4 regions of the Acetobacter sp. KSO5 genome follow, and region 2 is predicted to be linked to each of the others. Evidence: riboswitches for the same ligand, from Rfam matches in the RefSeq annotation. Region 2 holds a riboswitch; each other region holds the start of a gene.
What was found. A riboswitch is a leader RNA that binds a small molecule or an ion and turns the genes downstream of it on or off. The one in region 2 is predicted to bind cobalamin.
Positions count from the first base shown of each region.

Region 1: another riboswitch for cobalamin. It lies ahead of ACHQGU_RS03200 (TonB-dependent receptor); the one in region 2 lies ahead of ACHQGU_RS04505 (hypothetical protein).
Region 3: another riboswitch for cobalamin. It lies ahead of ACHQGU_RS02675 (CbtB domain-containing protein); the one in region 2 lies ahead of ACHQGU_RS04505 (hypothetical protein).
Region 4: another riboswitch for cobalamin. It lies ahead of cobG (precorrin-3B synthase); the one in region 2 lies ahead of ACHQGU_RS04505 (hypothetical protein).

Region 1 is NZ_CP172014.1:680,415-687,732, forward strand. It holds gene ACHQGU_RS03160 (ArnT family glycosyltransferase) at 1-154, opposite strand, end outside; gene ACHQGU_RS03165 (hypothetical protein) at 401-853, shown strand; gene ACHQGU_RS03170 (GAF domain-containing protein) at 863-1,414, shown strand; gene ACHQGU_RS03175 (hypothetical protein) at 1,424-1,675, opposite strand; gene ACHQGU_RS03180 (hypothetical protein) at 1,875-2,279, shown strand; gene ACHQGU_RS03185 (DUF3147 family protein) at 2,341-2,688, shown strand; gene ACHQGU_RS03190 (CHRD domain-containing protein) at 2,713-3,156, opposite strand; gene ACHQGU_RS03195 (hypothetical protein) at 3,274-3,465, opposite strand; cobalamin riboswitch at 3,586-3,798, shown strand; gene ACHQGU_RS03200 (TonB-dependent receptor) at 3,848-6,079, shown strand; gene dcm (DNA (cytosine-5-)-methyltransferase) at 6,248-7,318, shown strand, end outside.
Region 2 is NZ_CP172014.1:974,314-981,631, reverse strand. It holds gene ACHQGU_RS04510 (TonB-dependent receptor) at 1-1,915, opposite strand, end outside; cobalamin riboswitch at 2,161-2,371, opposite strand; cobalamin riboswitch at 2,473-2,685, shown strand; gene ACHQGU_RS04505 (hypothetical protein) at 2,726-3,145, shown strand; gene ACHQGU_RS04500 (hypothetical protein) at 3,142-4,584, shown strand; gene ACHQGU_RS04495 (hypothetical protein) at 4,612-5,157, opposite strand; gene ACHQGU_RS04490 (DUF3500 domain-containing protein) at 5,166-6,356, opposite strand; gene ACHQGU_RS04485 (tannase/feruloyl esterase family alpha/beta hydrolase) at 6,501-7,318, shown strand, end outside.
Region 3 is NZ_CP172014.1:601,647-608,964, reverse strand. It holds gene ACHQGU_RS02705 (hypothetical protein) at 1-318, shown strand, start outside; gene ACHQGU_RS02700 (TetR/AcrR family transcriptional regulator) at 607-1,191, shown strand; gene ACHQGU_RS02695 (sodium:solute symporter) at 1,379-2,779, shown strand; gene add (adenosine deaminase) at 2,776-3,810, shown strand; gene ACHQGU_RS02685 (nicotinate-nucleotide--dimethylbenzimidazole phosphoribosyltransferase) at 3,921-5,108, shown strand; gene cobS (adenosylcobinamide-GDP ribazoletransferase) at 5,105-5,908, shown strand; cobalamin riboswitch at 5,934-6,069, shown strand; gene ACHQGU_RS02675 (CbtB domain-containing protein) at 6,104-6,328, shown strand; gene ACHQGU_RS02670 (CbtA family protein) at 6,351-7,073, shown strand; gene ACHQGU_RS02665 (ArnT family glycosyltransferase) at 7,173-7,318, shown strand, end outside.
Region 4 is NZ_CP172014.1:2,555,808-2,563,125, forward strand. It holds gene cobM (precorrin-4 C(11)-methyltransferase) at 1-225, opposite strand, end outside; gene ACHQGU_RS11450 (cobalamin biosynthesis protein) at 222-602, opposite strand; gene cbiE (precorrin-6y C5,15-methyltransferase (decarboxylating) subunit CbiE) at 599-1,822, opposite strand; gene ACHQGU_RS11460 (cobalt-precorrin-6A reductase) at 1,950-2,756, shown strand; gene cobJ (precorrin-3B C(17)-methyltransferase) at 2,726-3,484, opposite strand; gene ACHQGU_RS11470 (precorrin-2 C(20)-methyltransferase) at 3,481-4,206, opposite strand; gene ACHQGU_RS11475 (precorrin-8X methylmutase) at 4,206-4,835, opposite strand; gene cobG (precorrin-3B synthase) at 4,838-6,070, opposite strand; cobalamin riboswitch at 6,197-6,441, opposite strand; gene ACHQGU_RS11485 (aldo/keto reductase) at 6,563-7,318, shown strand, end outside.

The DNA.
Region 1 (7,318 bases), 290 kb from region 2:
GCCGGGCTTCATCCCATGGTTCGATGCTCTGAGAGCCAAGATGGTAAAATTCCGGAAACAGAATCAGGCCAAACAAAACAATGGCGAAGGAACGATACAGAAAAGAGCCAAGACGTCCCCTGTTCTGTGCCAGTAAAGGCGGCTCATAAGACATGGAAAAAGACGACCTGCTCAAAAGAAAAGGGTGCAGCCAAAAGAACTGCACCCTGTCTTAAGTCTTTCGAGCCCCTTCAGGCAACAAGCAACACCCTCTCAGCCGCCTGGTAATGCACCTCCCCGCATCCAGCCTCCTGGCATCCCCCCACCCAACGCAGAGCAGCCCGCCCTTGCCGCGTGCTGATGTCTGTCCTTATTCTGTCCTCCTCACTGCCGTTTGGCAGATACCAAGAGGACCAAGCCTATGCTGAAACTTCGCCCTGTCTTTCTGGCCCTGACCGGCTGTCTCGCTCTGTCCGCGGCTCTGCCGCAGGCGCACGCGGCGCAGGCTCCTGCGTCCGGCGTGCTGACGGTGCCAGCCGGTCCTGCCCCGATGACAGCAGCCACCGCAGCGCCCGGCGTGCTGGATTATGATGGCATCCCCACGGTGGAACATGCGTCGGCGGAAAACGTTGGCGGTCTGATGTATTATTGTGACGCCCATAAACTGGTGACGGACACTACCGTTCGCACCCTCGGCCGCCAGCTCGCCAGCCGCGAGGGTATACGCACCAACCCGGCTTACGCATGGGGCGGGCAGGGGCGTCTGATGCTCAGCCCGACCGTGATGTTTGACATCACAACCCTCAACCGGGACCAGCAGGAAGCCGTCTGCAGCCGCTCCGCTCTGCGCGGCCCGGCGCTGCTGGCTCAGTAAGCGCACACCATGAGCGCCCCGGCCTATCGCCTCACCCCGGAAGATCTGCTCTCCGCCGCCACCGGTCTGCTGGCGGCGGAGCAGGACCCTCTGGCCAATATGGCTAATCTGGCTGCCCTTATTTTTGAGGCGCTGCCAGATCTCAACTGGGCCGGGTTCTACCTCTACCGTCCGCACGCAACAGCACAGGCCACGCTGTTCACGCTGGCCTCCGCTGTACCGTCCGGACAGACAGAGGCGTCTGCGTCACAGGGTGAACTGGTCCTCGGCCCCTTTCAGGGCCGTGTGGCCTGCACGCGCATTGCGATGGGGAAGGGGGTTTGTGGCACCGCCGCCCAGACCCGCACCACCCAGCGCGTGGCGGATGTGGATGCGTTCCCCGGCCATATTGCGTGTGATGCCGCTTCGGCGTCTGAAATCGTCATTCCGCTGGTCGCACAAGGCCACCTGCTCGGCGTGCTGGATCTCGACAGCCCGCGCAAAGATCGGTTTTCTCCCGCAGATCAAACTCTTCTGGAAACGCTGGTCACAACGTTCCTCGCAACACTGCCCGCCGCCTGACGTCGCCTTTCAGGCAAAGCATTGGTCGGTGGTTTCATCCGGGCTTTTCTCGGTTTTTTCGGAGGATGCGCCGTCCGGTTCATGCGTGTCTGTGTGAGCCGCCCCGGCGTTCCCTGAGGCCGTGGTGCCTGACGTCTGTGCAGCAGCCTCAGTCTCCGGGCGCTCAACCCGTTTGGAGCGGGGGTTCAAAATACCCCGGGAAAAGCGAGACCCATGCAGGAAACCAGACCCTGCGCGACTGGTGTCAAAGGGGCGTCTCATAACGGCCTCCTTATTTTTTTCATTTTGTTATCTTTTAAATATGGGGTGCCGCACCGCTGAATAAAAGGGCACCGTCAAAGAAAGACCTGTTCTTCTGCGCAAAGGGGACGCAAGCGGGCGCACATTGTCTCCGCAGCACTCTTTCGATACATTTACAGGGAAATCTGCCTCATTATCTGGCAGAAGAAAGGAAATAGAGATGCGTCGATTGATCACTCTGAGCGTTCTTGCCGCTCTGGCTGGCACAACAGTTACCGCCGCACAGGCGGAACCGGGCGGCTGCCTGAAATACGGGGCTGTGGGCGCTGTCGGCGGCCATGTCGCCAATCATGGCGTTCTGGGTGCCGTGGGGGGCTGCGTCACCGGCATGTATCGCCGCCACGTCTATCGTAAGGAAGCCAGGCAGAAGGCTGCTCTGTATGATCAGGAGCATCCCGGCGCAAAAGGCACCTACGCCCAGAAGGCCACAGCGTATGATGTGGAACATTCTACCCAGCCCGGCAAACTGACGTCCGAAGGTGCCCCGCAGAACGGCGCACAGCCCGGCCAGATGCCGCCGCAGGGGCAAGCTGCTCAGCCCCGGCAGGGCGACACCCACCTCTAAAATCTGCCAGCCCCTCCGTCAGCTTTTCAGCAGGCGGAGGGGTTCTGCACCGGAAAGAACGATGTTTTTCTGGCTCAAGGCCCTTCTCTCCGGGCTGACCATTGCTCTGGTCTCCTCGCTCGCCCGCCGCTACCCCGGCCTTGGCGCGCTGGTGGCCTCTCTCCCCCTTATTTCCGTCTTTGGAATGATCTGGCTCTGGCTGGAAACCAAAGACCCCGCCCGCATGGAAGCCCATGTGGGGGCCACGTTCTGGTACGTGCTGCCATCCCTGCCCATGTTCCTGCTCATCCCGTGGATCATGCGGCATGGCGTGCCCTTCTGGCTGGCATTAGGCGCCGGCTGCGGCGTCACCATCCTGCTCTATCTGGGCATGGTCTGGCTCGCCCCCAAACTCGGTATTCAGATGTAGTAAACCTTGGGTGTTTCTCAAGGACTATTCACTCTTCCCCAACCACGCCCGCGCCTCACCATTCGGATATTTCTGGGTATGCAGGTTCAGGTAAATACGCCCATCCAGCAAATCCCGCTCCGTCTCCGTGCTCAGCATCACACTGCCACTCAGCGGGCTTTTATACGGGCCGTGCACCGTCACTTCCGGCGGCCCATCCTTGCCGGGCAGGGCAGGGCCGTGCAGATGCGCAATCGTCACCGGGCCACTCAGCCCGTCCCATGTCACGGTATAGCGCAGCACATGCGCCCCGGCGTAATAGAGCGCCACCACATTCCCATGCACCTGCGCAGGCGCGCCATGCTCCGGCGCCAGGGTGCCAGAAAACAGCATGCTACGCTGGGCCTGTGCCGGGGCGATGAACGCACCAGCCGCCAGCAGGCCAGCAGCCAGCGCCATACTCAAAACCGGTTTGCGGGGCAGGGTCATCACGGCAGGGTCCTCATCACGTCAGAAAGCACGCTGCATCCGGAACGCCGGATGCCATCACCTGCCTGAAACGCTCAGGATAAAAGGCCGTTGCCTCCGCTCACACAATGTGAACGGTTATTCAAAATCCCGTATCACGCCCTCATGGTCCAGCGGCCGGTCCGGCGTGCGGCTAAAATGCACACGCGGCTGCGTGCCATCCGCCTTTATTTTCTGGCGCAACGTGGCCAGCCAGCGTTCCGTCGCGGTCTCCCGCTGGGTGGAGGGAGAGGAAATTTCTGGTCCGGGACGGGAAGACTGAGGCATCATCTTGCTCACAAGCAGAAGGATTTCACGCCTCCTTCCTACACCGGCCAGCGCCTGCCAGCACGTGATGTTTTTTTGAAATCAAGGCACCCATACCCTTGACCCACCCAAAGCCCATCCCCTACCTCTGCGGCTGTCGAAGGTCTCGCGCAAGCGAGTGAAAAGGGAACGCTGAAGGATCCGGCTGGGCGCACAGGCCCGGGGTTCAGGCAGCGGCTGCCCCCGCAACTGTAAACGGTGCGCTGATGCATCACGCCACTGGCCCCATAACGGCTGGGAAGGCGCGTCAGACAACCCCCGTGAGCCAGGAGACCTGCCTTCGTCGCTCAGTCATGATAGCCGGACGGGGTGAGCCGGATATCGGGGAACAGTTATGGGTCACGTTGTGTCTCCGCGTCCTGTCCGGCGCGGACGCTCTCCGTTTATCGTCGCGCTCCTCTGCGCCTCTGCCTTCACCACCACCGCACACGCCGCACCGTCTGCAAAACCTACGCCATCCAAAGATGCAGCCCGCCGCGCCTCCCCGGTCACGCCTCCCATCACGCCGGCAGATTCCCCCCAAAAACTCATCGGCCACAAAACAACCGAGGCCCACGGGGAAGAGCATCTTCAGGTCATCGCCTCACATACAGATCCCATTGGCCGCGCGCTCACGGCCAGTCAGGGCAGCATTACCGCCAAGGAACTCCGCCTGCGCCCGGTTTACCGAGTGGGGCAGTTGCTGGAATCTGTCCCCGGTCTGGTCGTCACCGCGCATTCGGGCGAGGGCAAGGCCAACCAGTATCTTCTCCGCGGCTTCAATCTGGACCACGGCACAGACCTTGCCAGTTTTGTGGATGATATCCCGGTTAATGAACCCACCCACGCCCACGGGCAGGGCTATACAGATGTCAATTTCCTCATGCCGGAACTCGCACAGGGCATCGACTACACCAAAGGCCCCTTTTACGCGGATGTCGGGGATTTCGGCGTCGTCGGGTCCGACCATATCCGCTTAACGGATGACCTGCGCGGGCAGGCTTCTGGCAGTCTCGGCACACTGGGCGACGAACATGCGTTTATTGGCGATACAGCGCACTTCAAAAATGGCGATAAACTGCTTGGTGCTTTCTCAATCGACCACCTCAATGGCCCGTGGGCGCACCCGGACAACTTCCGGGGCATCAAATCCGCCGCGCGCTACACCCACACCACAGAACACACCAAATTCAACCTGACCGGCCTGTATTACCGAGGCCAATGGAACAACACGACCGACCAGCCTCTGGAGGCCTACCAGAAAGGCCTCATCAGCCGTTACGGCTCTCTGGACCCAAGCGACGGCGGCTATTCCGAACGGTTCAGCGTTTCCGCGCATCATGTTCTGCATAACGATAACTGGCAGCTCAAAACATCGCTTTACGTCGTGCATAGCCGCCTGACTCTATGGAACGATTTTAGCCATTATCTGAACGACCCCATCAATGGCGATCAGGAACAGCAGGACGAAACCCGCACCACCTTTGGCGGCACATCGGCATACCAGCGGCACGACACCTTCCTGCACCGCGCTACAGACACCATTTTTGGCGTACAAGGCCGCTGGGACAGCATTTATATCGACCGTCGCCACACCCGTCAGCGCAAAGTCCTGCCCGACTGCCCGGATAGCAGCGTGCCCACCGGCCAGTATGTCTGTAATGCGGATAACGTCTCACAAGGCAATGTCGGTCTGTTCGGCCAGAACATCACCCACTGGCTGCCCTGGCTGCGTACCGTTGTCGGCCTGCGTGGCGATTATTACGGCGGCTCAGATCACAGCCTCGTTTCCGGTTACAGGGGCCGTGTGCATCAGTGGCTTTTTCAGCCCAAAGGCAGCCTGATTTTCGGCCCGTGGTATAAAACGGAATTTTATATCAGTGCCGGGCAGGGCTATCATTCTAACGATATCCGCGCCGTCCTCGGCACCGTGCCGACTGATGGCATTGCCAACGGTGCCATCGCCACCCCCTTCATGACCCGCGCCACCAGTGAGGAACTGGGCGTCCGTACCAACATCATCCCAAAACTGAACCTGCAGGCCGCCTTTTTCCGCATCGATTTCAGTTCAGAACTCACCTACGACGCGGATGAAGGCGTGAACGACGCCGGCGCTCCCAGCCGCAGGCAGGGGTTTGAACTCTCCGGCCAGTATCACCCGCTGCCCTGGCTGGAACTCAACGCAGATATTGCCTCCACCCACGCCCGCTATTTTACCGGAAATCCCGGCCTCTATGGCCTGCCGGGGCGCTATGTGGCCAACGCCCCTAACTTCATCGGTTCCTTCGGCCTGCTGGCGGATCACCCCAGCGGGTTCTTCGGCGGAGTGCAGTTCCGCTGGCTCGGGTCCTACCCCTTAATCGAAGATAACTCCCTGCGCTCCCACGGCTATAAGGAAGTGAACATGGATGTCGGCTACCACATCACAAAATACCTTCAGGTGCAGGCCAGCATCTACAACCTGACCAACACCCACGCCTCCGCCTCCCAATACGCCTACGATTACCGCATGACCCCCACATCCCCCGTCGAAACCGGCGCCACCTACCACCCCCTCGAACCCCGCTCCGCCCGCTTCTCCGTCACGGCAAATTTCTGAAAAACGGCCTGTCTTTGTCTGGCTGGGTAAGCTGGTCGTTGTGTTCCGCTTGTGCCTCAGGCCACGCTTCGCAAACGGGTTTCTTCCCAGGGAGAACATATGTGGGCCATTATGCTTGAATTCTGGGTTCGTGAGTGACATAACGTCACAAAATGACCCAGAGGCGTTATGTCTGAGAACGAATTTTCCATGCTGCGTGGCCAGACAGGCCTGACCGTTGAAGAGCTTGCTGATGTCCTCGGCTACAGTAAGCGGCAGGTTTATCGCTGGGAAAATGGCGAGAGCGAACCGCGTTCTGCAGCCGTAGGCATGTTGCGCAACCTTGCAGGCAAGCAGGGTTCAGGCGTCACGCAAAAGCGTTTCACATTTATTGATCTGTTTGCGGGGATCGGTGGTCTGCGCAGGGGGTTTGAGACCATTGGAGGCCAGTGTGTGTTCACCTCAGAATGGAATAAATTCGCCCAGCAAACTTATATGGCAAATTACAGGGATAACAGACCGGTAGCGGGTGACATCACGCAGGTTGAAACGTCTGAAATCCCCGACCACGATGTTCTGGTGGCTGGTTTCCCCTGCCAGCCGTTTTCTATTGCAGGTGTTTCCAAGAAAAACTCCCTGGGTCGAAGCCACGGCTTTGCCTGTGAAGCGCAGGGAACACTATTTTTCGATGTCGCCCGTATTCTCAAAGATAAACGTCCCGCAGCCTTTCTTCTGGAAAATGTTAAAAATCTTAAAAGTCATGATAAAGGAAGGACTTTTGAGGTTATTCTTAAAACGCTGACAGAAGAGCTCGGATACCATGTCTGGTCCCGTGTTATTGATGCACAGCATTTTCTCCCGCAACATCGGGAACGCATTGCAATTGTGGGTTTCAGGGAGGATGTTCCTTTTTCGTGGGATGATCTGAACCTCCCGGAAAAAAGTTCTGTGCGTCTGAAAAATATTCTGCATCCCGAAGATGGTTCAGAAGACCCCGAGGAGCCCTATACGGAAGGCTGTCAGGGGCAGGTTAACCCGAAATATGTTCTGACAGATCACTTGTGGACCTACCTCCAAAATTATGCCGCTAAACATAAAGCTGCCGGGAACGGGTTTGGGTTTGGACTGGTAGGGAGAGAGGATGTTGCCCGCACCTTGTCAGCACGTTATTATAAAGACGGATCTGAAATCCTTATATCGCGTGGAAAAAACAAAAATCCACGCAGGTTGACCCCGCGTGAATGTGCGCGTCTGATGGGT
Region 2 (7,318 bases):
CGGACACGTAGCGCATCCCCGCCCCCAGATCGAGCGGAAGCTCCCCCACGCGGGACCAGATAGCCCACAGATTGGCCGTGACAGCAGGCACATCTGGCACCTGATTGCCCGATGCATCGACCGAGGCGCTGGGATGAAATGAGCCGTAGCGGGAATAGGTGTAGGCCACGTTGCCCGACAGGCTCCAGTGCCGGTTGAGTGTCAGATCACCCTGCCATTCCACCCCACGCGATTTCTGCACACCGGCGGTCGCTACCGTATCCGGCCCGGTTGCAACCAGCATACGGGTCCGCCTGATGTCATACAGCGCCAGCGTGGTGGTGAAGCGCCCATCCCAAAGGCTAGCTTTTACGCCAATTTCGCCCTGCCGGGAGTGGCTGAGGCGGGTGAACTGCCCCCGATTAACCAGAAACAGGTTGGAACCCGGCGGATCTTCCCCCGTCGTATAAACCCCATACACGCTGATGTTTTTCGTAATATCGAACACTGGCCCGATGCGGAAATTATCCGGGTTATAATGGCCTTTGAAACTTGTAGCCGCGTTAAACTGCCCGGCCTGCGTGTAGTTCTGCCGGTCGAGCGAAAGCCAGTCATACCGGAAACCGCCCACCAGCCGCAGATTATCCCGAATGGTCAGAACGTCTTCCAAAAACAGCCCTGCCTGCACCATCGTGGTGGGAGATTTCATGAAGGGATATTCCCCCGCAAAAGACCCAAGCGGCGTGGATTCCGGGCTGGCGAGAGACACACTGTCCGCATAATCCGCCGAAGGAAAACCACGGTTGCGGATAAAGCGCAGATAATAGGCATCCCCACCCAGCACAAAACGGTTCTTCATACCGAAGATGGAAAAATCAAACTGCGCGTGCAGCGTATCCCCAACCTGATGCTGGTTCTGATACACATAAAACCGGTCTCGCCCGATACGCCCCGGCGCAATGGCATTGCCTGCGGCATCCGTGCTGCCGGGGCTGTTGAGGTAGGTCAGGCTTTCCGCATTATTCCAGCGCCGTTTGGAATAAATGAAGTAGCTGCTGTTATGAAACAGAACATGGCTGTTCACCCGCCAATCCAGATGCAAAGTGGGCGTGGCGTTGACGGACCCGGCCTTACCATCCCGCACGTTATAATACCGCCAGAGGGATGCACGGGTAATGCCCAGCCCCTTACGGGAACTCAGCAGACCGCCTACACGCCCGCCCGTCTGGGAAAGATCCACCAGCGGTGTACCGTAATAGGTGGACAACCGGTCAGTCAGATAATCCATGCTCAGCCGGGCAGTGAATTTGGATGTCGGCTTCCAGAGCAGGGTGGTGGTGAAATCATCCGAGTGCGGATCAGCCCCTTTTACAAACCCGTCGGAGGAGGTACGGCTGAAGTCCGTGCGCAACGCCAGCGTTTGCGTAATGGGGACAGAGCCACCTATGCCCGCATTCCATGTATTGAAACTGCCATAGGAGATAAGCGCATTGGCATGGGGGCCATCAAAGGTCGGGTTTCGGGTGCGCATATCCACCGTGCCGCCCACCGCCCCCTGCCCATACAGCACGGAGGACGGGCCTTTGAGCACCTGCACACTTTCCAGATTGAAGCTGTTCTGGGGCCGGTTGATCATTGTGGTGGGGCCAAAATACTGGCCGTCATGCAGCACCAAGATCTGGTTCCCGGTAAAACCGCGCATCATCAGCTGCGCCGGGCTACCCGGAGACCCACCGGACGAAACACCGGGGGCGCTGTCTGCTGCCGCCTCGGCCTGCGCATAGCCACGCTGCATCATCAGATCATGGGACACGACATTAATGGTGCCCGGTGTGTGCTGGATGGAAAGTCCCAGTTTGCCACCGACGGCTGGCACGGCCTGAAGCGGCGCTGTCTTGCCGTAAGCCGTAATATATTCCGCGCCTGCCGCCGTCATGGCGGGCACAGGGGTTTCCTGCTTTTTATGCTGAGGACCTCTGTTTTTTTTCAAAGGTCTGGCATCAGGATTTCCCGATCCCTCGGGTGTTGCCGCATAGGCGATGGAAACGGAATTCAGGCCCAGCAGGAGACTGAGGGCGTAAGAGAGTGGACGCACGGGGTTCGCTCCAAAAAACGTCACCGCGGTGGAAGCACTGAGCAAACCGTGCCTCGCCGCCACATCACCCCGTATGGCAGCTCCGTCCGTGACTTTCGGGCAATGGCAGGTCTCCTGGCTCGCTGGTCTTCGGATCTCGCAGCGGCCTTCCCCCCCATGTCCCACACGGGGAGTGGCATGGATGCCGCAAATCCTCTCAGCTTACAGTTGCGGGGGCAGCATCGGCTTGAACCGATTTCCCTCTTAGCCCTCCGACCGCACACACAGCCTGAAGGCACCATAGCTGGGTGCAGCGTAAACATGCTCCGCAAAAGCTTGTCAACGAAACTGCGGCTACACGCATGATAAAAAACGACCCCTAATTCCTGCTGTTGCGAAAAACCGGGTTTGCGTACACTCTGCCCGCATCAGTCAACAGCCCCGCGCAAGCGGGTTAAAAGGGAAGACCGTAGGCCGTTAAGCACGGCTCAGTCGGTCGCTGCTCCCGCAACTGTAGGCGGTATGTCTGGGCCTTTTCTGCCACGCGGCAGGCCACTGGTGAACAACCGGGAAGGTAAGGCTCAGATGCGTATCCGCGAGCCAGGAGACCTGCTGTTGTCGTTCAGGACCGTGCCGCCGGGCGGGATGTACCGGAAGGCAGGAGTAAAAACCGTGAGACCGTTCTCGCCCCTTTCCTCTTTGCCGCGTCCATATCGGACGGCTGAGGCTTATCACCCGGCTTTTGCCAGACTGCTGCGCACATGCCCGCCCCGTTTCCATGCCCTGCAGGCTGCCCGTCTGGCTTTGCTACCGCCCCCGGAGCAGGAAGACGTTATTGCACGCAACGGCCACGCGCTTTTCCTGAAACTGACACCCAGCCTGCCCCCAACACACCGGGAACGCGGGGCCATGCTGGAAGAGGCTTTTCGCCCCCTTCTGCTAACGGCCACTGAGTATCTCGAAACCATGCCTTCTCTCACGCTGGATATGGCACCCGAGGCCGCACAGCAGATTGTGCAGGCCTATGTGGCCGTGCATTGGGCACGCGGCGCACAGGCCGCCGCCATGGCTTTGTATAACGCCCCGGCATGAAGGCACTCCGCAGAGCGCTTTATCTGACACACAGATGGCTGGGGCTTGGCATGGGGCTGCTGATGGCAGGCTGGTGCGCGTCCGGCATTGTCATGCTCTGGCACACATGGCCCCAGCCGGATGACCGTGCCCTTGCCCATGTTCCGGCAGAAATCCAGTGGCCTGCACACCTTCCGAATTTACGCGACCTCGACAGGGACAAACGCTTTCAGGCGTTCCAGATCAGCATGGTTGGGCAGGAACCCGTTCTGACGCTCACCCCGGAAAACGGGCCGCCCTTTGCGCTTGATCTGCGCACAGGCCTTGCGGGCCGCATTCCCCCGGCAGACGCCGCTACCAGCGCCCTACGCTATGCCCGCGCGACTGGCGCGCAAGGTCAGCCAGTGTTTGATGGCCTCACCACGGACGACCAGTGGGTTCTGGATACTCATGGCCGGGAACATGGATTTTATCGTTTTCTCTTCCCGGACATTCACCACACGCAGGTTTACGTGTCCTCTCTGACAGGCGACGTCATGCAGGCCACAACCCGCACGACCCGCGTATGGGCATGGGTTGGCGCTATCCCGCACTGGCTCTATCCGGCAGTGCTGCGCAAACATCCCATTCTCTGGCAGCAGGTCGTGATTGTGCTGGCTGGCACAGGCGTTTTTCTGACGGTTACCGGGTTGTGGATTGGCGTTCTGCGGCTCCGGCGCAGGTCCCCTTTTACGCCTTACCGGGGGTGGCATTGTGTTCATCATGTCAGTGGCACGGTGTTTGGCGTGCTGGCCCTGCTCTGGGTGACAACCGGACTACTCAGCATGTCACCGGGCGGCCTGTTCCACAGCAAACCGGACGCCGTGAACCCGTTGCGCGTGACCGGCACCGTGACGGGTGCAGAGATTCAGGCTCTGCTTTCCCGGCTTGATACCACAGCCCCTACCGGCTGGACCGGCGCAAAAAGCAGCTTGCTGGACGGGCATGTTTTCCTGCAAGCCCAGAAAAACTCGGGCTTTCAAAGACTGGACGAAACACTCGCCCCCGCCCCTTTCACCAAAGAGCAACTTGTCCAGTTTCTACGTCCTGCAGGCTTGCTCAAAACAGCAGAGAGCCTGACCTTCCTCACCAGCGCAGACGCCTATTACTTCAGCCGCCCCACGCATAAACGGCATTTTCCCGTCTGGCGTGCGCAGGCCGCAGACGGCACCTTGATCTATCTGGACGCACAATCCGGCGCGGTGCTGACCATGCTGGATCAGCCCGCTCGCCAGTCGCGCTGGCTGGTTTACGGGTTTCACGATCTCGATTTCTGGCCATGGTTGCGTGACGCCCCCACACATTGGGGCATAGCCTTGCCGCTCCTGAGTGGCGTACTGTGCGTGTTTCTGTCAGGCGTCATTATCGGTATCCGACGCCTCAGACTGATGCGCCTCAGTCGGATGAAAAGGCCCGGCTGACCAGCCTGACAGAGTTTTTAAACAGCCCTACTGCGTCACAACAAAGTCAAGCTGATAAGACGCCTGATCCGCTGAGCGTTTTTGCCCCTGCACCTGAATGCCCGGGTCTTGCGGTTGCAGGCAGTTCACCAGATACACCGTATCTGCTCCGGCCCCGTGATTGGTATAGGCCAGATGATAAGCACCTTTTTGCAAAACGCGCGGCACAGAAAACTGGAGAGCAATCACCCCCTCCCCGCCTTTTATGGCAGAGAGCGTGGGAAAGCTGGCTGATACTGCCTGCAAGGCAACCGGCTTTCCGTTCAGCGTAACACTCAGAGACTGAACAATGCGGACCGCGTAAGCCTGCTGCTCCTCCGCCGAAATCACGCCATCCCCATTCCGGTCAATTTGCGGGATCACCCGCCCCGCCACATCCACGCCGGGTGTCAGGCGCAGGCGGAGCGTCACGCCCTCCCGCGCCAGATCTACAGTTGTGGCCTGCAAATATTCATCCAGCCGATGGGCCGAGGCCTGATGAACGCCAGCCAGACACACCAGCCCGCCAATAAATGCTGCTTTGGGTAAGGTCATGCGCACACTCATTTGACGGTAAACCGGCTGCCGTAACTGTTCGTCGGGTCCCGATAGACCGTATGCACATGCAGGGTCGGGTCACCCCCCACACCCTGCGGAGAAAACTCAATAACCAGATGCGGTCCCTGAATACGGTAATACGAGGAGCCGTTACGGTCCGGCGCATGGGTGGTCGGGCCGCTCCATGCAAACCATGTTTCATTGAGATCACTCTCAATTTCTTTCAGGCGCGGGGCGGCATAAACCGGATTGATAATGCCAGCCCATTCACTAATCACATCCAGCAGCAGCGTTTTCTGCGCAGGCGTCATGGCCGAACCTTTCAGCCCTTCCGGCACAATGGTTTCGCCATCATGCCCCGGCCCCATCACCAGATCCTCCACCTTGTACGGTAGAATGGCCTGTTTGCGCTGGGCGGGCGTCAGCGCGTCCAGCAGGGCAAAAGCCTTGTCATTCTCGCCAGCCAGAACACGCACGGTCTTGCCACCGGCCTGATACACAGCAGGCTGCGCGCCCGTCAGAGTGGGCGTCATCACGCCATGTGCGCCATCAATCACAATATTCAGGCCCAGATGATGGCCACCAAACTGCACCATCCACGGCGTTGTGGCACTCGGTTCCCCAAAAACAGCGATGGTGTAAACAGCTTTCCCGGAGGCAAAATTTGTGCCTGCATCCGTCAAAGCCTGATCCGACCCCATGATGTCCTGCACTTTCTGAAACCCTTTCTCGCTCAAAAGGGTTTTCAGAAGTGCCATGGCCGCCGCGCGTTGCGGCTCCGTCAGGCTGCCCATCTGGCGGCCAGGGCGCGGCACGTCGCTTACCGGGAAGTTGGACCACATGGCCTTGCCGTATTGCTCACCAAGAAAACCACCCGGCGGCCCCATGCCCGGTCCGCGCGCTACGGGAGCATTTGCGTTGGCGCTCGTCACCGGTTCAGCCGGGCCACCCGGTGTTGTGCGACGGAAGCGCGCCAGCACAGCAGACTTTTGCGCCACAAACGGAAACTGCACCGTGGCTTTCCCCTGTGCATCGAACGTAGCGAGAAAGGCCTGCGCCGCGGCCACGCCCTTTTGTGTCTGCTGCACAGGTCCCTCCTCCTCAGTGGAGGCCGCAACGGCTGGCTGCACCATCTGAGCCGCGAGAGAAGGTGCAGCCAGCAGCAATCCTGCCGCCACAACAAAAGTCTTTTGCATGAAACGCACTCCGCGCCCGCAGCCGGGCAATTTTAACAACTCTTCTGTGCTGCACAGACTGCCTTCCAATTCTGGCGGGATCAAGGTGCTTCCCCTATGGTCTGTCAGGCGTAGAGTTCAGTCTCTTAATAACAGGAGCTTTCCATGCCTTTCCGTGCTTCTCTGAAGCCTGTTCTGGCCCACCGCACACAAACACTGTGTCTGGCGGCAGCTGTTCTGGCAGTCTCCGCCCCCCTCCTTCGCCCCACAAACGCCCACGCCACCAGCTGCGCCGATCTGGCCCGGCAGGCCTTGCCCGATACCACGTTTACAACCGTGCAGACGGTGGAAGCCGGGCAATGGCAGGCCCCCCAGACGCAGCTGACGCGCATTATGTCAGCACCCGGCATGAATGTGGCGGGCAAACCTACACGCGGCAGCACTCCGGCCTTCTGCCGGGTTGCCGCAACGCTACATCCCTCGTCTGACTCTGCCATCCGCATTGAAGTCTGGATGCCGCTGAAGGGCTGGAATGGGCGTTTTCTGGGCGTTGGAAATTTCGGCTGGGCAGGCTCACTGATGTATCAGGGCATGGAAACCGGCGTGAGCGAAGGCTATGCCGTGGCCAGCACGGATACCGGGCATGACAGCAGCACACCGGAAGGCCAGGGCGGCCTCTTCACCCTCGGCCATCCGGAAAAAATGGTGGATTACGCCTACCGCGCTGACCACCTGATGACCACTACCGCCAAAACGCTGATCCATAGTTTCTACGGGCAGAACGCCAGCCATGCCTACTGGATTGGCTGCTCGCTGGGCGGCCTTGAGGGGCTGATTGAAGCCAAACGCTTCCCCGAGGATTATGACGGCATTGTTGTAGGCGCACCGCCCAACCCGATTGTGAATTTCAACGCCGAGCAGCTCTGGGCCGGGTGGATGAGCTACCATAACCCCGCCCTGGGTGTGCCGCGCGAGAAATTCCA
Region 3 (7,318 bases), 370 kb from region 2:
TCTGGCTTGCTTCCGTTACCTCCTTATCTGCCTCTTCCATCCTGGGGTATAAGTCTATTGGCAGCGAGTGCTAGTGGGGCAGAGTTGCTTCGAAGAAACACAAAGTGGCGTGAAAGATCAAATGTTTATTATAGCTACGGAGATGCCGCATGGAGACTTGCAAACCGCTTGAAGTTTGAAATCGCTCATCCAGTTACACCAGATCAGCTAGCTCACATATCTAAGGAATTTCGCACAGCGCAAGAAGAGTTTGGAAAACAGATGGCTAAACTCAATCTTGCCCGCGATGCTCGGTCAAAACAGATTGCTCCAAAATAATCCAATCTGTAATTATTTTATCAAAGTCCGCTTTTTGCAATTCGTAGCTGTAAAACTGACAGTCAGCTTTCCCCCCAAAACCACCTGTCAGCTAAACGGCAACAACGCATACAGGAGGAATTCGCTCTCTAGGTCGAACCTGAGCAGGCATGACTTTTTCTTTCATAAGCGGTCCCTACTCCGCAGGTTGCTTTCCGCATGGCGCGATATTCCGACCCCGCAACAAGACACCTTGTCAGGACCGGATTTCCGTGACACACATGTGTCACAACTACATATGTGTGTCACATGCTCCGCGACGAATATGCAGCCCAGACCCGGCAACGTATTATTGAGGCTTTCATTGCTCTGCTTGAAGAAAGCGAGGATAGCACTATTGCGACCTCTGCTCTTGCTAAAAGAGCGGGTGTCTCGCTGCGGACGGTGTATCGTTACTTTCCGTCACGCGACGCTCTGCTTGCCGCAACGGCTGACTGGCTAAATACGGAAGTCTTCGGGCTGGCGTCACAGGATGACCCGGAGGGGGTTGTAAAAGGGTTTCAGGTCGCCGTCGGGAAGTTCGATAGTCGTCCGGATCTTGCACGCATTCTTGCACTCACGCGCGTTGGGCGCTCCATGCGCAGCACGTTCCGGAATGAGCTGGCTTCCCGGAGGCGGAGCCTTTTATGGAGTGACACACCCGGCATCCCTGCCCCTGACCGAGTGCGGGCGGAGGCTGTTCTGGCCTGTCTGGACAATGTTCAATCCTGGCTGACGCTCCGAGAAGAGTTTGACATGGATGCGAAGGAGATTGGGGCAGCCATCGGCTGGGCGATGGAACTGGTGCTGAATGAGACCCGGCGCTCCGCTCAGACCAAAAAGAAGACGCCGTGATGCCCACTTTCCCGAACAGGCGGGCCGTGGCGCTCGGTTTTGGCATTCCATGTGTTGCGATTGTTCTTGTCGCGCCGTTTCTCAGTTGTCTGCCGTTTTCAGTGTTTGGGATTCCCATTGTTTTTGTCTGGCTCTTTGCGTGGTTCCCGCTGACATCGTTGTGTCTGTGGCTTTGTGAGAAACTGCGATGACCGGGGTTATTGTCGCCTGCGTCCTGCTTCTGTCGCTTGGTGCAGCGTGGCTTGCGCGCGTGCGGTCCCGGCATATGTCGGTTGAAACGCTGCTTGTGGCAGATCGGGCGTTACCTGCGCCCATGCTGTTTATTCTCACTGTGGGTGAGATTTACAGTATTGGCTCGATCGTTGCGTTTCCCGCCGGGCTTTATGGGCATGGCGTGAGCTACGGATACTGGTTTCTGGGCTATCTGCTTCTGGCCTTTCCGGTTGGGTATTTTGTCGGCCCTGCCATCTGGCAACGCGCAAAACAGTATGATGCGTGCACTCTCCCCGAGGTTTTCGGACGGCATTTTAAAAGTGTTGCGTTCGAGCGGCTGACGGCGTGGGCCTGCGTTATCGCCCTGGTGCCGTGGGGACAGTTTCAGTTTATTGGGTTGCGCTCCGTTCTGGACACAATGGGATTTTCCGCAACACCGGCTGCGGGTCTGGCAGGATGCGCCGTGATCGCATTCGCCTATGTGGCACTAGGCGGCGTGCGGGCTTCGACTTACGTCGCCTTGCTCAAGGATGTTTTGATGCTGTTTGGCATCGCCGCTGTCGGCGTCGGGGCGATCTGCATGCAGTATAAACTCTCGGGCGGGCATGCGGACATCGTCAGGCCGACGCTTGCGCTCCCTTCTGGCAGCAGTCTTGTCTTTGCCATCACCACAATCCTTTATCAGGGCATTGGGTTTTATTTTCAGCCGTCCGTTACTCCCTATTTGTTTACGGCGCGTTCGGCACAGGCTGTGCGCAAAGCCATGATTTTCATGCCGCTTTATATGTTGATGTATCCGTTTGCGGTGTTTGCAACGATTTTTGCCCTGCGGTTTCTTCCGCCCTTATCAAACCCGAACGCCGTGTTTTTCCATGTCGCGGGCGTGTTGCTCCCGCCGTGGATGGTGGCGCTGGCAGCCGCTGGCGCAGTGCTGGCCGGGTTGCTGGTTCTGGCGGCCACGTCTCTCAATATCGCGGCGATGATGACGCGCAATATTGTACCCAAACTGGGCCGTCGGCACCCCAAACGGGCCATTAATCTGGCGGTTATCCTGTTTCTTGTGCTGGCGCTGGTCGCCACGGCGCATGCGCCCGCAATCATGCTGACGGCTTTGAATGTCAGCGGTTATATCGGGATTCAGTTTGCGTCTTTGTGGTTCCTGATTCTGACGGGCTGGCCGGCTTCTGCCCGGATTGCGGGGCTGGGGCTTTTTTCGGGGGCGGGCGTGGCGATCGCGTTATTTGCGTCCGGTATGTCTCTTGGTGGTGTTAATCCGGGGCTGATCGGACTGCTGGCCAACTGCGCCATCGTGTTTTGTCCGCTGTGGCGCGGCCGGGGTGCGGTGCGCGTTCACACTAAGAAAGATCTGTTATGAGCCTTGACACTCTTATAAGAGCCATTCCGAAAATTGACCTGCACTGCCATCTGGCAGGCTCGCTGAGTGCGGAAACCGTTTTCGCTCTTGCGGCGAAGAACAATGTCCCTCTTCCGGTGACGGACCCAGACAAGTTCTATGCGTTTACGGATTTCTACGATTTTCTTGCGCGGCTTGAGGTCATAGGCCGGTGCATGATCACACGGGATGATTTTGCGCGCGTCTCTTACGAGGCGCTTGCGGACGGGTATCGGAAAGGCAACCTGCGCTACGCCGAGTTTTTCTTCAGCCCGAATTACCATTACCCGCACGGGGTCCGTTACGAGACCATGGTGGACGGATTTGTTGATGGTCTTCGACAGGCGAAAGAAGATTTCGGCATTACCGGCCGCCTGATCCCTGCCATCAACCGGGAACTCGGGCCGGAGGTCGCGCTAGCGATGGTGCGGGACGTGCTCGCCCATCGGCGGGAGGAGGTTATTGGGATCGGCATGGACTGTGCCGAATTCAAAGGCCCGCCGGAGTTGTTTAAGGATGCCTATGCTCTGGCCCGGTCCGCCGGTCTGCGCTGCACGGCGCATGCCTGTGAGGATAATCAGACGCTGGCACAGGCACCGCCGCGCAATGTCGAAACCTGCCTTGATGTTCTGGGCTGTGACCGGATTGACCACGGCTATAATATGCTGGCGGATCCGGTTCTGACGTGCCGGTGCAGGGACCGCGGGGTGCCGTTTACGGTCTGCTCCCATACCTGTGTGCCGCAGCGCATGGAAAAGCGGGCAGAAACGCTGAAAGCGATGCATGAGGCGGGACTGTTTCTTGTTCCCTGCACAGATGACCCGCCGATGTTCGGGACGGATATTGGCACGACGTACGTGACGATGGCGCGTAGTCTGTCCCTGAGTGTGGAAGAGGTCGCGGCGATGTCTCTGCGGACGCTCGACGCCTCGTGGCTTTCAGACGCGGAAAAAGCGGCCATGAAGACGGAGTTTGAGGCTGAAATTCAGTCTCTCGGTGTCATGACGGCCTAAAAGAGTGGGGCGGAAAAAGGTCTCCCCCTTGTTTCCATACCCCATGCTGGATGGAGCGTTCGAAAAACAGGGTTATGATGTCGGGTCTTTAGATTGTATCCATGCGGCCCATGAAAACGAGCATACTCCACGATCCGAAACGGTCGATTGACTCCCTCTCTGCCCTGCGGGCTGCCTGTACGGCGTTGCGGGGGGTGGATGCGGCGGCGCAGCAGCAGATTGCCGACCGCGAGGCCGAGCTGACCAAACCGGCCGGCAGTCTGGGGCGGCTGGAAGAGCTGACGCGCTGGCTCGGCGGCTGGCAGAAGCAGGCGGGACCTCAGCTTGAGCGGGTGCAGATCCTGATTTTTGCGGGCAATCATGGCGTGGTGCGGCAAGGTGTTTCGCCCTGGCCGCAGGATGTGACAGCCCAGATGGTCCAGAATTTTGAAAGCGGCGGGGCGGCTATCAATCAGCTGGCCCGCGTGGCAGACGCCCGGTTGCGGGTGGTGCCAGTGCATGATCTGGCTTCCACAGCGGATTTCACCACCGCTCCGGCCATGACAGAAGCCGCGTTTCTGGAGGCTGTGCAGACGGGGTATGACGCCGTGCCGCGTGCGTGTGACCTGCTGTGTCTGGGGGAAATGGGCATTGGCAACACCACAGCGGCTTCAGCACTGGCGGCGGCGCTGTTTGGAGGTGCCGGGGCAGACTGGGCCGGGCGTGGCACGGGGCTGGATGCTCCGGGGGTGGCGCACAAGGCGCGGGTGATTGATGCCGCTCTGGCTTACCACAAGGCGGAGATGGCGGCGGCACAGGGTACCTCTGCAATGGAGGGCGAACGCGCAAAGCCGTTCGGCGCGGTAACGCCCGCATCCGCCGCGCAAGAGGGTGACAGTCATGGTGCTGCATCTTCTGGTGTTGCGTCTGACGCAGCAGGCTTGCCTGCATATGACCCGCTGGAAATAGCCCGCAGACTGGGCGGGTATGAACTCGCGGCCTTGCTGGGGGCGGCGCTGGCGGCGCGGCATTACGGCATTCCGGTGCTGCTGGATGGATTTGTCTGCACGGCGGCAGTCGCTCCACTGGCGCGGCTGGCAGCAGGCGGGCTGGACCATGCGCGCCTCTCCCATTGTTCTGCGGAAGCAGGCCATGCGCGGCTGGCGGAAAAGCTGGGACTGATGCCGTTGCTGGACCTTGGTTTGCGGCTGGGGGAAGCGTCGGGCGCAGCACTCGCGGTGCCTCTGCTGCGGGCAGCGGTGGCCTGCCATAATGGCATGGCGACGTTTGCGCAGGCTGCGGTTTCGGGCCGCACATGAGCCCCCCCGCCCCGGCTGAGTCCTTTGGTGCGCGGCTGCGGCTGGATCTGGCCTGCGGGCTGAGTTTACTGACACGCCTGCCCGTGGGCTGGCTGCTCTCCCCCGCGCAACGAGCGAGCACGGCACTGTGGCCAATGGGCCGTTCCATCTGGTGCTGGCCGCTGATTGGCACGGCGATTGGCGCGGTCGTCGGGGCAGTCTTCTGGCTGCTGCGGCTGGGCCATGTGGCGGCGTTACCGGCGGCGGGGCTTGCGCTGGCGTTCCAGTGTGTGCTGACCGGCGGCCTGCATGAAGACGGGCTGGCCGACATGGCCGACGGCTGTGGCGGGGCCACGCGGGAGCGTCGGCTGGAGATTATGCGGGACAGCCGGATTGGCAGTTACGGCGTCATGGCGCTGGGCCTGAGCCTGTTAGTGCGGGCCTCGGCTGTGGCAGCGCTTCCCGCTGGGGTGGCTGTGCTGGCGCTGGCGATCTCCGCATGTCTGGCGCGGGCGGTGCTGCTGGTGTTACTCGCCTGCCTGCCCCCTGCCCGACCTGATGGTCTGGCCCGCTCGCTCAACCCCCTGCCGCGTGGGCCGCTCTGGGTCGGGCTGGCTCTGGCGGGGGTGAGCGTTGTGGCGTTGGCGGGAGAGATGACGGTGCTGGTAAGCCTGCCCGCTGTGGCGATAGCCCTTGTGGCCTGCGGGCTGGTGGGCATGGCCGCGCGGCGGTTGCTGGGCGGTTATACGGGCGATGTGCTGGGGGCGGCTGCGGTGTTCACCGAGTGTCTGGTGCTGGCCGGTTTTACGGCGCTGCTCTGACTCCAGAGGTCCCACCTGCTTTTGTATGAATTGACAGGGGCGGAGGGGCCGTTCAGACTACAGGCTGATCTGAGGAAGCTGGTGAGAGTCCGGCACGGTCGCGCCACTGTAATCCGCTTTTTTAGAGCGGGAAGTCAGACCCTCAGCGTCGTTTTTTCCACCGCGGAACGCGTTTTTACCAGCGGAGCCTGTTTGATGATGCACCCCTCTTCCTCCCGCGCACGGGCCATTGCGGCGCCCGCACCTGTTGCCATTCCCGTTGGCGCTCTGCTGCCCTGGGCGGTGTTTGGCCTGCTGCTGTCTGTGCTGATGCTGTATTTTGTGGGCGCGGAACAGGGTGCTGTCTCCCTGATTTCCGGCCATGAAGTGCATGAGTTTGTGCATGATGGCCGCCATCTGCTGGGCTTCCCCTGCCACTAAAGAGCAGGGATTTTTCCTGATGATTGCTGGACGTTTGCTGGCACGCGGCATGATTGCCGGGTGCCTTGCGGCGGCGCTCGCCTTTGTGTTTGCCCGTTTTTTTGGTGAACCGCAGGTGGCGCTGGCCATTGCGTTTGAAGCCGCCCGCAGTGCGGCAGAAGGTGCTGCGCCCGAACACGAGATGATCAGCCGCTCCGTGCAGGCCAGTTACGGTCTGGCCACAGCCACGGTGCTGTATGGCGCGGGCTTTGGCGGGTTATTCGCGCTGGTGTTTTCCTTTGCGTATGGGCGGCTGTCTTTCCAGTCCCCTCGCGTGCTGGCGCTTTTGCTGGCCGTGGCGGGGTTTGTGACCGTGGTGCTGGTGCCGGACCTGAAATATCCACCCAACCCACCCGCTGTGGGCAACCCGGCTACGCTGGCACTGCGCACGGAAACCTATTTTGTGATGATTGCGCTGTCCATTTGCGTGGCGGCCATTGCCTGCCTGCTTGGCCAGAAGGTTGCGCAGATGCGGGATGCGTGGACCGGGTGGCTGTGTGGCGGGGCAGTGTTTGTCCTGCTGGTCGCCCTTGTGCAGTTTGGTCTGCCGGATGTGAATGAGGTGCCGGACGGGTTTCCCGCTGTGGTGCTCTGGCGCTTTCGGGAGTCTGCGCTTGGCATGCAGGCTGTGCTCTGGGGCAGCATGGGGCTGATTTTTGGGGCACTGGCCACGCCGGTGCTAATGGGCCGCGCTCAGAAATTTTAAATTTCATTTTACAGAGGCCAGCAAAGAAACCTTGTATGTTTCCTTCTGCTGGCCCGGCGGGCTGGAAAACCATTCTGGCAAAAGCCCCTTCGGATCTCTATGTCTCTGCGCGCTCCCTTTTTTAAAACGCTTTTCCACCACCGTTTTATGCCTGCCGTCCTGCTTCTGCTCTTTACGGTTGCCTCGCGTTTTCAGACATTCGGAAATCCCCTCCTTAATATTGATGAAGAATTCTACCTCTTTGG
Region 4 (7,318 bases), 1.6 Mb from region 2:
AGCGTGCCCTTCCGCATGAGCTTTGGCATATTCCGCTTCAATCTCATCCAGAGAGAGTGGGGCCGTATCCACCAGCCGCGTGCCCTCGGCGCAAAATTTCAGCATATCCGGTGGCACAATGGAGCCTGCATACAGGCACACCGGGCAGCGCTCCAGCAGATCGCGCCCCCGGAGCGTCAGTAAATCCGCAGCCCCCGGGCCGGCCCCAATAAAATAAACCGTCATTTCGTTTCCTCTCCTTCCGCCACCGCACAGGTTATGCCCGCATGCGCTTGCCGCAGCACACGCAACCACGCACCCGGCCCAGCTCCAGCCAGTGCGCAGCCTTCCGCCACAGAGGCAAAACCTGTTTCCTGCAAAGCTCTTTCTGAAACTGTTTGGCAAATATTCTGCACGCCCCGCAATGCGTCATCCGAAACCCAGAACAGAGGGACGCCAAGTAGCGAGGCCACTTCCTCCGGTAACGCTTCACCGTGCCGAAAGCCCGGAACTGCCAGATATGTCAAAGCAGTGGCCTTATTCTGTTGCACCACCTGCCGCACAAAGGTCGCTGCCTCGGTCGCGCTGGCCGAGTTGCTCCATCCCATCCCGGCCACGCTCATGAATGATCTTCCGATTTCCACGCAACCCACTGCGTCACACTCATAGCCGGACGAAAACCGTGCATCTGCCCGACCCCTTCCATGCGAGAGACCGCCAGACGGGTCAGTGTGCCTCCCCATTCCTGCACCGCCTGCATCAGCCGTGCTTCCGTTTCCATCACCACGGCATTAACCACAAGCCGCCCTCCGGGTTTGAGCGCCTCCCATGCGCCTTCCAGAACACCAGTCCGACTCCCGCCCCCGCCAATAAAAATAGCATCCGGGCGTTCCAGATTTTTAAAACCCTGAGGAGCACGCACTTCCACAACCTGTAAATCAGGCACCCCCAGATTTAGGGCATTCCGGGCAATCCGTGCAGCCCGTTCCGGCACGGGTTCAAGCGTGATGGTGCGGCAAGACGGGTCTGCGAGCATCCACTCAATCCCGACAGAGCCAGAGCCGCCCCCCACGTCCCACAGCAATTCCCCGGCACGCGGGGCAAGAGACGAAAGCGTCACGGCACGAATTTCACGCTTCGTCATCTGCCCGTCATGCTCGAAGCAGGAATCCGGCAGGCCCGAAGTCAGAGAAAGGCTAAACGTCCGGCTGTCCGGTACAATCTCCAGCGCCAGAATAGTCAGCCTGCCGGGAGTGACGGGCACACCGTCCCGCGCCTCAAAATCATACCGCCGTTCTCTTGGGCCGCCGAGCGCTTCCAGCCCATGGCAACGTGTGAGCCCAAAGCCTGACTCCGTCAGCCATTCCGCAACCTGAGCCGGCGACTGCTCATCCGCACAAAGCACAATCAGCTGCGCACCGGGCTGCAAAAATGGCCTCATGCGCTGCATAGACCGCCCGCACAAAGACACGACCCGACAATCCTGCAAGGCCCAGCCAAGACGCGCACAGGCCAGAGACATGGACGAGGCCGCAGGCAAACACAGCATTTCTTCCGGCGGCACATACTTAGCCAGCGTTGCACCAACGCCATAGAAAAACGGATCCCCCGAGGCCAGCACCACGACCGGCATGCCCCGACGGGCCAGAACAGCCTCTACACCTTTTTGGAAAGGTGATGGCCAGACCAGCGTTTCTCCCTGAATATTCTCAGCCGCCAGTTCCAGATGCCGTGCGCCCCCCACAACATACGACGCATGAGAGAGCAGTGTGCGGGCAGCAGGACTCAGGCCGTCCAGCCCGTCCTCGCCAATACCGATCAGCGTCAGCCAGACATCAGACATCACATCTCTCTCCCCGGTTCCGCGCTGCCCTCGTCACGCTCATCCTCTCTCGGAGCCTCCAACTTGCAGAAACCCCATGCCGGTCGCTATGGAAAGACCCATACGGTCCTTCAGGATACAGCACGCCATGCCCCTCTCTGCTGCCTCTGCACCCCTGCCCGTGCTGATTCTGGGCGGCACGACGGAAGCCTCGGGCCTGTGCCGTCTGCTGGAACATGAGGCTATTTTTGCCCCCACACTCTCTCTGGCTGGCGTGACCAAAAACCCGCATCTGCCCAATATCGCTGTGAGGATTGGCGGATTTGGAGGCGTGAAAGGACTGAAAGACTGGCTGCATCATCATGCTATTCAAGCTGTGATTGACGCCACGCACCCGTTTGCCGCCACCATGAGCCAGCATGCCGCCAAAGCCTGCGCAGACCTGGAGCTCCCGTTGCTTCGGCTGGAACGCCCGGCGTGGCTCCCCACTGCGGAAGACCAGTGGCACAGTGTCCCCAGCCTGACCGTAGCTGCCAGCCTGTTGGCGGCCCCCGCAGGTTATGGCCAGCCCCCCTTGCGGGTTTTTCTGACAACCGGACGCAAGGAGGTCGCACCGTTCTGCGCTGCCCCGCAACACACCTATCTGCTGCGCTCCATTGATGCACCAGACCCAACCAGCCTGCCCCCGCACACCACATGCCTCTCCGCGCGCGGACCGTTTGATTACGCGGCAGAACTGGCGGTGATGCAGGCGCATCACATTGACATTCTGGTCACTAAAAACTCTGGTGGAACGGCAATCTTTCCAAAATTGGCAGCGGCCCGCACCCTGCATTGCCCGGTGATTATGGTTGAGCGCCCGCCACACCCTGCCTGCCCGAGAGTAGACACGCCGGAAGAGGCTATGGCGTGGCTGCAAACGCATCAGACCGCCTCAACCTTGCGAGACGTATAAAACCACACGCTCCCGTCTGGGCGCGGGATCAGATGACTGGCCACACAGCCAATCAGCACCAGCGTGCTCATATCTGCCCATGTGGCATCAGCTTCTGCCAGAGTGGACAAACGCACGGCCTCATCTTCCCGCCCAATGGCCCGCGCAAAAGCAACCGGGATTGATCCCGGCAGACACCTACGCAAATGGTCCAGAGCCTCCCCCAACTGCGTCGGGCGTGCTTTGGAGCGCGGATTATACAATGCAATCACAAACCCGGCCTCTGCAGCCAGAGCCAGCCTGCGCAAAACAACAGACCAAGGCTTGAGGTTATCAGAAAGCGACATCACACAGAAATCGCCCCCCAGGGGCGCTCCCAGCCGTGCCGCTGCAGCCAGAACCGCGCTGACACCGGGGACAACCGTAATCTCAAGCCCGCGCCATTCCTGCGGCCCATGGTCTACGGCCTCAAACACGGCGCTGGCCATACCGAACACCCCGGCATCACCACCGGACACGACAGCAACATGCCGCCCCCGCATGGCCATTTCCAACGCATGACGCGCCCGCTCAAGTTCCACCCGGTTATCCGAACTGTGCCGCACAACTGATGCAGGCGCCTCAACGCGCTCCACATACGGCCCATAGCCAACCAGATCCGTCGCCCGACTGAGCGCCTGATTAGCCTGTGGCGTGCGCTGTAGCACATTGCCTGGTCCCAGCCCGATAATGCTGACAGACCCCGTCATCGGACACCCTTTCTGCCAGGAACCAACGCCAGTGAAAAATAGGGCGCAGGCCCTTCCTGCTCTGCCAGAGGCAAACACCGCGCCTCTGGCTGTGTGCCGCGTTCCACATAAACAGCTTCTGGCAAACGCCCTGCCTGTGTCAGCGCCTTACGTAATTTTGGCATATTGCGGCCAATCTTCATCACCACAGCAGCATCGGCCTTTTCCAGCCAGTTCGCCAGATCCTCTTCCGGCATGGTGGCGGGCAGCACGCACAACACATCATCACCATGCGTCATAGGCCGCGCCGCCTGTGACCAACACCCGCTCATGGCGGAAATACCCGGCACAACCTGCGTTGCAAACCGGCTGCGCAAGCGGTCAAACAGATACATGGCCGAGCCATACAGAAAGGGGTCGCCTTCACAGAGCAGAGCCACATCCTTCCTCTGCTCCAGCACGGCAGACAGATTCTGCGCGCAGCGATCATAAAAGGCGTTCATGTCCGTATGGTAAGCAGGGTCTTTCACGGAAATTTCGGTTGTGAACGGATACGCCAGCCGGATTTCCTGCGTGGTTGGAGCAATATGCGCCTGCGCAATGCGTCGGGCATGGCCCTGTGTGTTATGCCGGCAGAAATACGCCACCGCCGGTGCTGCTTGCAGGACTTTCACTGCCCGCAGCGTCATCAGGTCCGGGTCACCCGGCCCGACACCCACCACATACAACGTGCCGTGCGCCATCACTCAGCCTCACTTGCGAGTGCGTTCACGGCCGCCGCAGCCATGGCGCTGCCTCCCAGCCGCCCGTGCACAACCAGCCACGGTACATCATGCCTTTTTGCAAGAGCCTCTTTGGATTCCGCAGCCCCCACAAAGCCGACTGGCAAACCGATAATAGCCGCAGGCTTCGGTGCACCGGCATCCAGAAGTTCCAGCAAGTGGAACAGCGCCGTAGGGGCATTGCCGATTGCTACCACGGCCCCGGCCAGTTTCTCGCCCCACAAATCCAGCGCGGCAGCGGAGCGGGTATTGCCAATCTCTTTAGCCAGTCCCGGTGTGCGAGCATCCCGCAGGGTACACACGACCTCATTCTCCGCAGGCAGACGAGCACGGGTAATACCATGCGCAACCATCTCGGAATCACAAAGAATAGCACAGGATTTTTTAAGAGATTCTCTTGCTGAAGAGACGAAATCCTCCGTCATCGCCACAGACTGCGCCACATCCACCATGCCACATGCATGAATGATCCGGACGACGATTTGCGCCTGCTCAGGCGAAAAGCCGCGCAGGTCCGCTTCTGCCCGGATGGTGGCAAAGGAGCGTTTATAAATAGCGGCTCCATCCCGAATATAATCATAAGCCTGCATATTCAAACGTCTCCTTTAGGCAGAGCCTGCAAAAAAGCTCTTACATCTTCAGTTTTTGGCAGAATACAAATCGGCTCATCGCTGGCCGTGCCCTGCAGCACCACGCCATAGCCCTCACTCCCGGCAACCAGCGTGACCGTTGCGACACCGGGATGCGCACAGCCCTTACGACAACCCGATACATGCAGATCGGCTTTATCCGGCAGGAACGGCGCAAGGGCCAGCGCATCGCGTCCCACATCTCCAGCAGCCTGTGCACATCCCGGCGCACCAATGCAGGCATAAACGCGCAGGCGTGCATCATCAGGATGCGTGATCATTCCGGAAATTTCAGGATTTTTTTCCAGACCGGAAAAAACCAGCCCAGACCATGCCGTCATCCGCAACAGGCCATCTCCTTGCTGCGCAACGTGCGCACAGGCGCGAAGCGTTGCGGCGGTCAGACGCCCTAGCGGCGCTACCGCAGCATAAGCTGAGCCTGTCAGATGGCCCGCCCGCGCGGCAAGGAGGCTTCCGTTCTGCATTTCTGCCCCGGAGGCTGACACGCCCCTCAGTCCGATTTCTGCAAACAGCTGTTTCCCGATAGCTGGCTCGCGAAGAGGCCGCTGCGTTTCACCGCGTTTTACAAAAGCCTCTGCCAGAGCAAGGGTTGTCTGCACGGCCTCCTGCGCGATCTGCGGCTCTGAGCAGCCACTCCCACACACCACGCGCCAGCCAGCCTCTGTGGGGACGGAACTTCCCACCGCCTGAAGCATAATATCGGCACGCAGAGAGCCTGTCGGGAAAAACCCTCCGCCATCAACGCAAAAACCAAATTTATCAGGCAGGGCAGAAAGAGACGGATGATTTATCAAGCCGTTCCGCAGAGCGTCAGCACACAGCATAGTCTCTGTCGCACAGGCAGGATCTTTCCCCGCCAGAGGAGAAACCTGAAGAGCAAGGCGTCGCTCGGCTTCCGGGTCAGCCTGCCCCAGACCAGCCGCGATCATCCGCTGCGGGAAAGCCTGCGCGGCCTCCAGACTAAAGCCGCGCAGTTGCACGTTGCCCCGGTTGGTCAAGCTGATCTGCCCATTGCCGTCCTGTTCCGCGACATCTGCCAGCAGATAGGCCTGTGCTGCTGTCATCCGGCCCAGAGGCGGACGCACGCGCACCAGCCAGCCGTCCGCCGCCTGCATGGGCGCAAACAGGCCGGGACACCATCCTTTGACCACAGGTGCAGAAAATGCGGCCGACATGAACACCCTTCAGGCAACACACCGCACAAAACGGCATGGGGGTGCAGTTCCAAGGCCGCCCGGACAAGCCAGACGGTAGCGCGCATCGCAACGCGCCATCACGCACCGGACACCCCGCCAGGCATGACACTCCAGAAATCAGATGGCAGGTCTCCTGGCTGATGACACAAAACCACCGGTTTTCCGGGGGTTCTCACTCGTTCCATACCTTCCCGGAGAAGTCCCCAGTGGTACAACACCCTGTAGCAGAGTGCTGGAACAAGCCTGATGTCACATACAGTTGCGGGGGCAGCGACGGCCAAGAAACAGCGGAGTTCTCACCGTACTTCCCTTTTCATCCCAAAGCGGGAACCATCGCGTCCTGTTAAGCAGGCTCTCCGGGAGATGTCAAAACACTGTGTACGCAGCCCTGCACTCTTGAAACAAAGGCCCTGAGCCGTCAGCTCTCAAGGGGCTCATACCTTACCCGCCACACGCACGGAGAACAGAATGATGCAGTATCGCCAGCTCGGTCGGTCCGGCCTGCGTATTTCCGCCTTTACCCTTGGCACCATGACATTCGGGGGCAAAGGCTCTTTTGCCAAAACCGGCAATACCGATACAGCGGGGGCCCGCCGCCTGATTGATCTGTGTCTGGATGCTGGCATCAACATGTTTGATACAGCAGACGTCTATTCCTCCGGAGAGTCTGAAACCATTCTGGGAGAAGCCCTGAAAGGCCGCTCGCAGGAAACTCTGGTGACGACCAAAGCCCGCTTCCGCATGCAGGACGGCCCGAATGGAGAAGGCTCTTCCCGCCTGCATCTGATTGCCGCGTGTGAAGCCAGCCTGAAGCGTCTGGGCCGGGACCATATTGATCTGTACTATCTGCATGAATGGGACGGCCTCACCCCACTGGATGAAACGCTGGAAGCGCTGGATACCCTGACCCGTGCGGGCAAAATCCGCTATGCAGGCGTTTCCAATTTCTCTGCATGGCAGGTGATGAAAACGCTTTCCGTCGCTGAACGGAACAGGCTGATTGCCCCTGTCTCCCAGCAGATTTATTACTCCCTGCAGGCGCGGGATGCGGAGTATGAACTACTGCCCGCCGCTGTCGATCAGGGTCTTGGGGTGCAGGTCTGGAGTCCGCTGGCAGGTGGCCTGCTCTCCGGCAAGTATCGCCGCAACCAGCCCACCCCGCAGGGCCGCCAGCTTGAAGATTTTGGTGAACCGCCGGTGCATGACAAGGAAAAGCTGTTCGATATT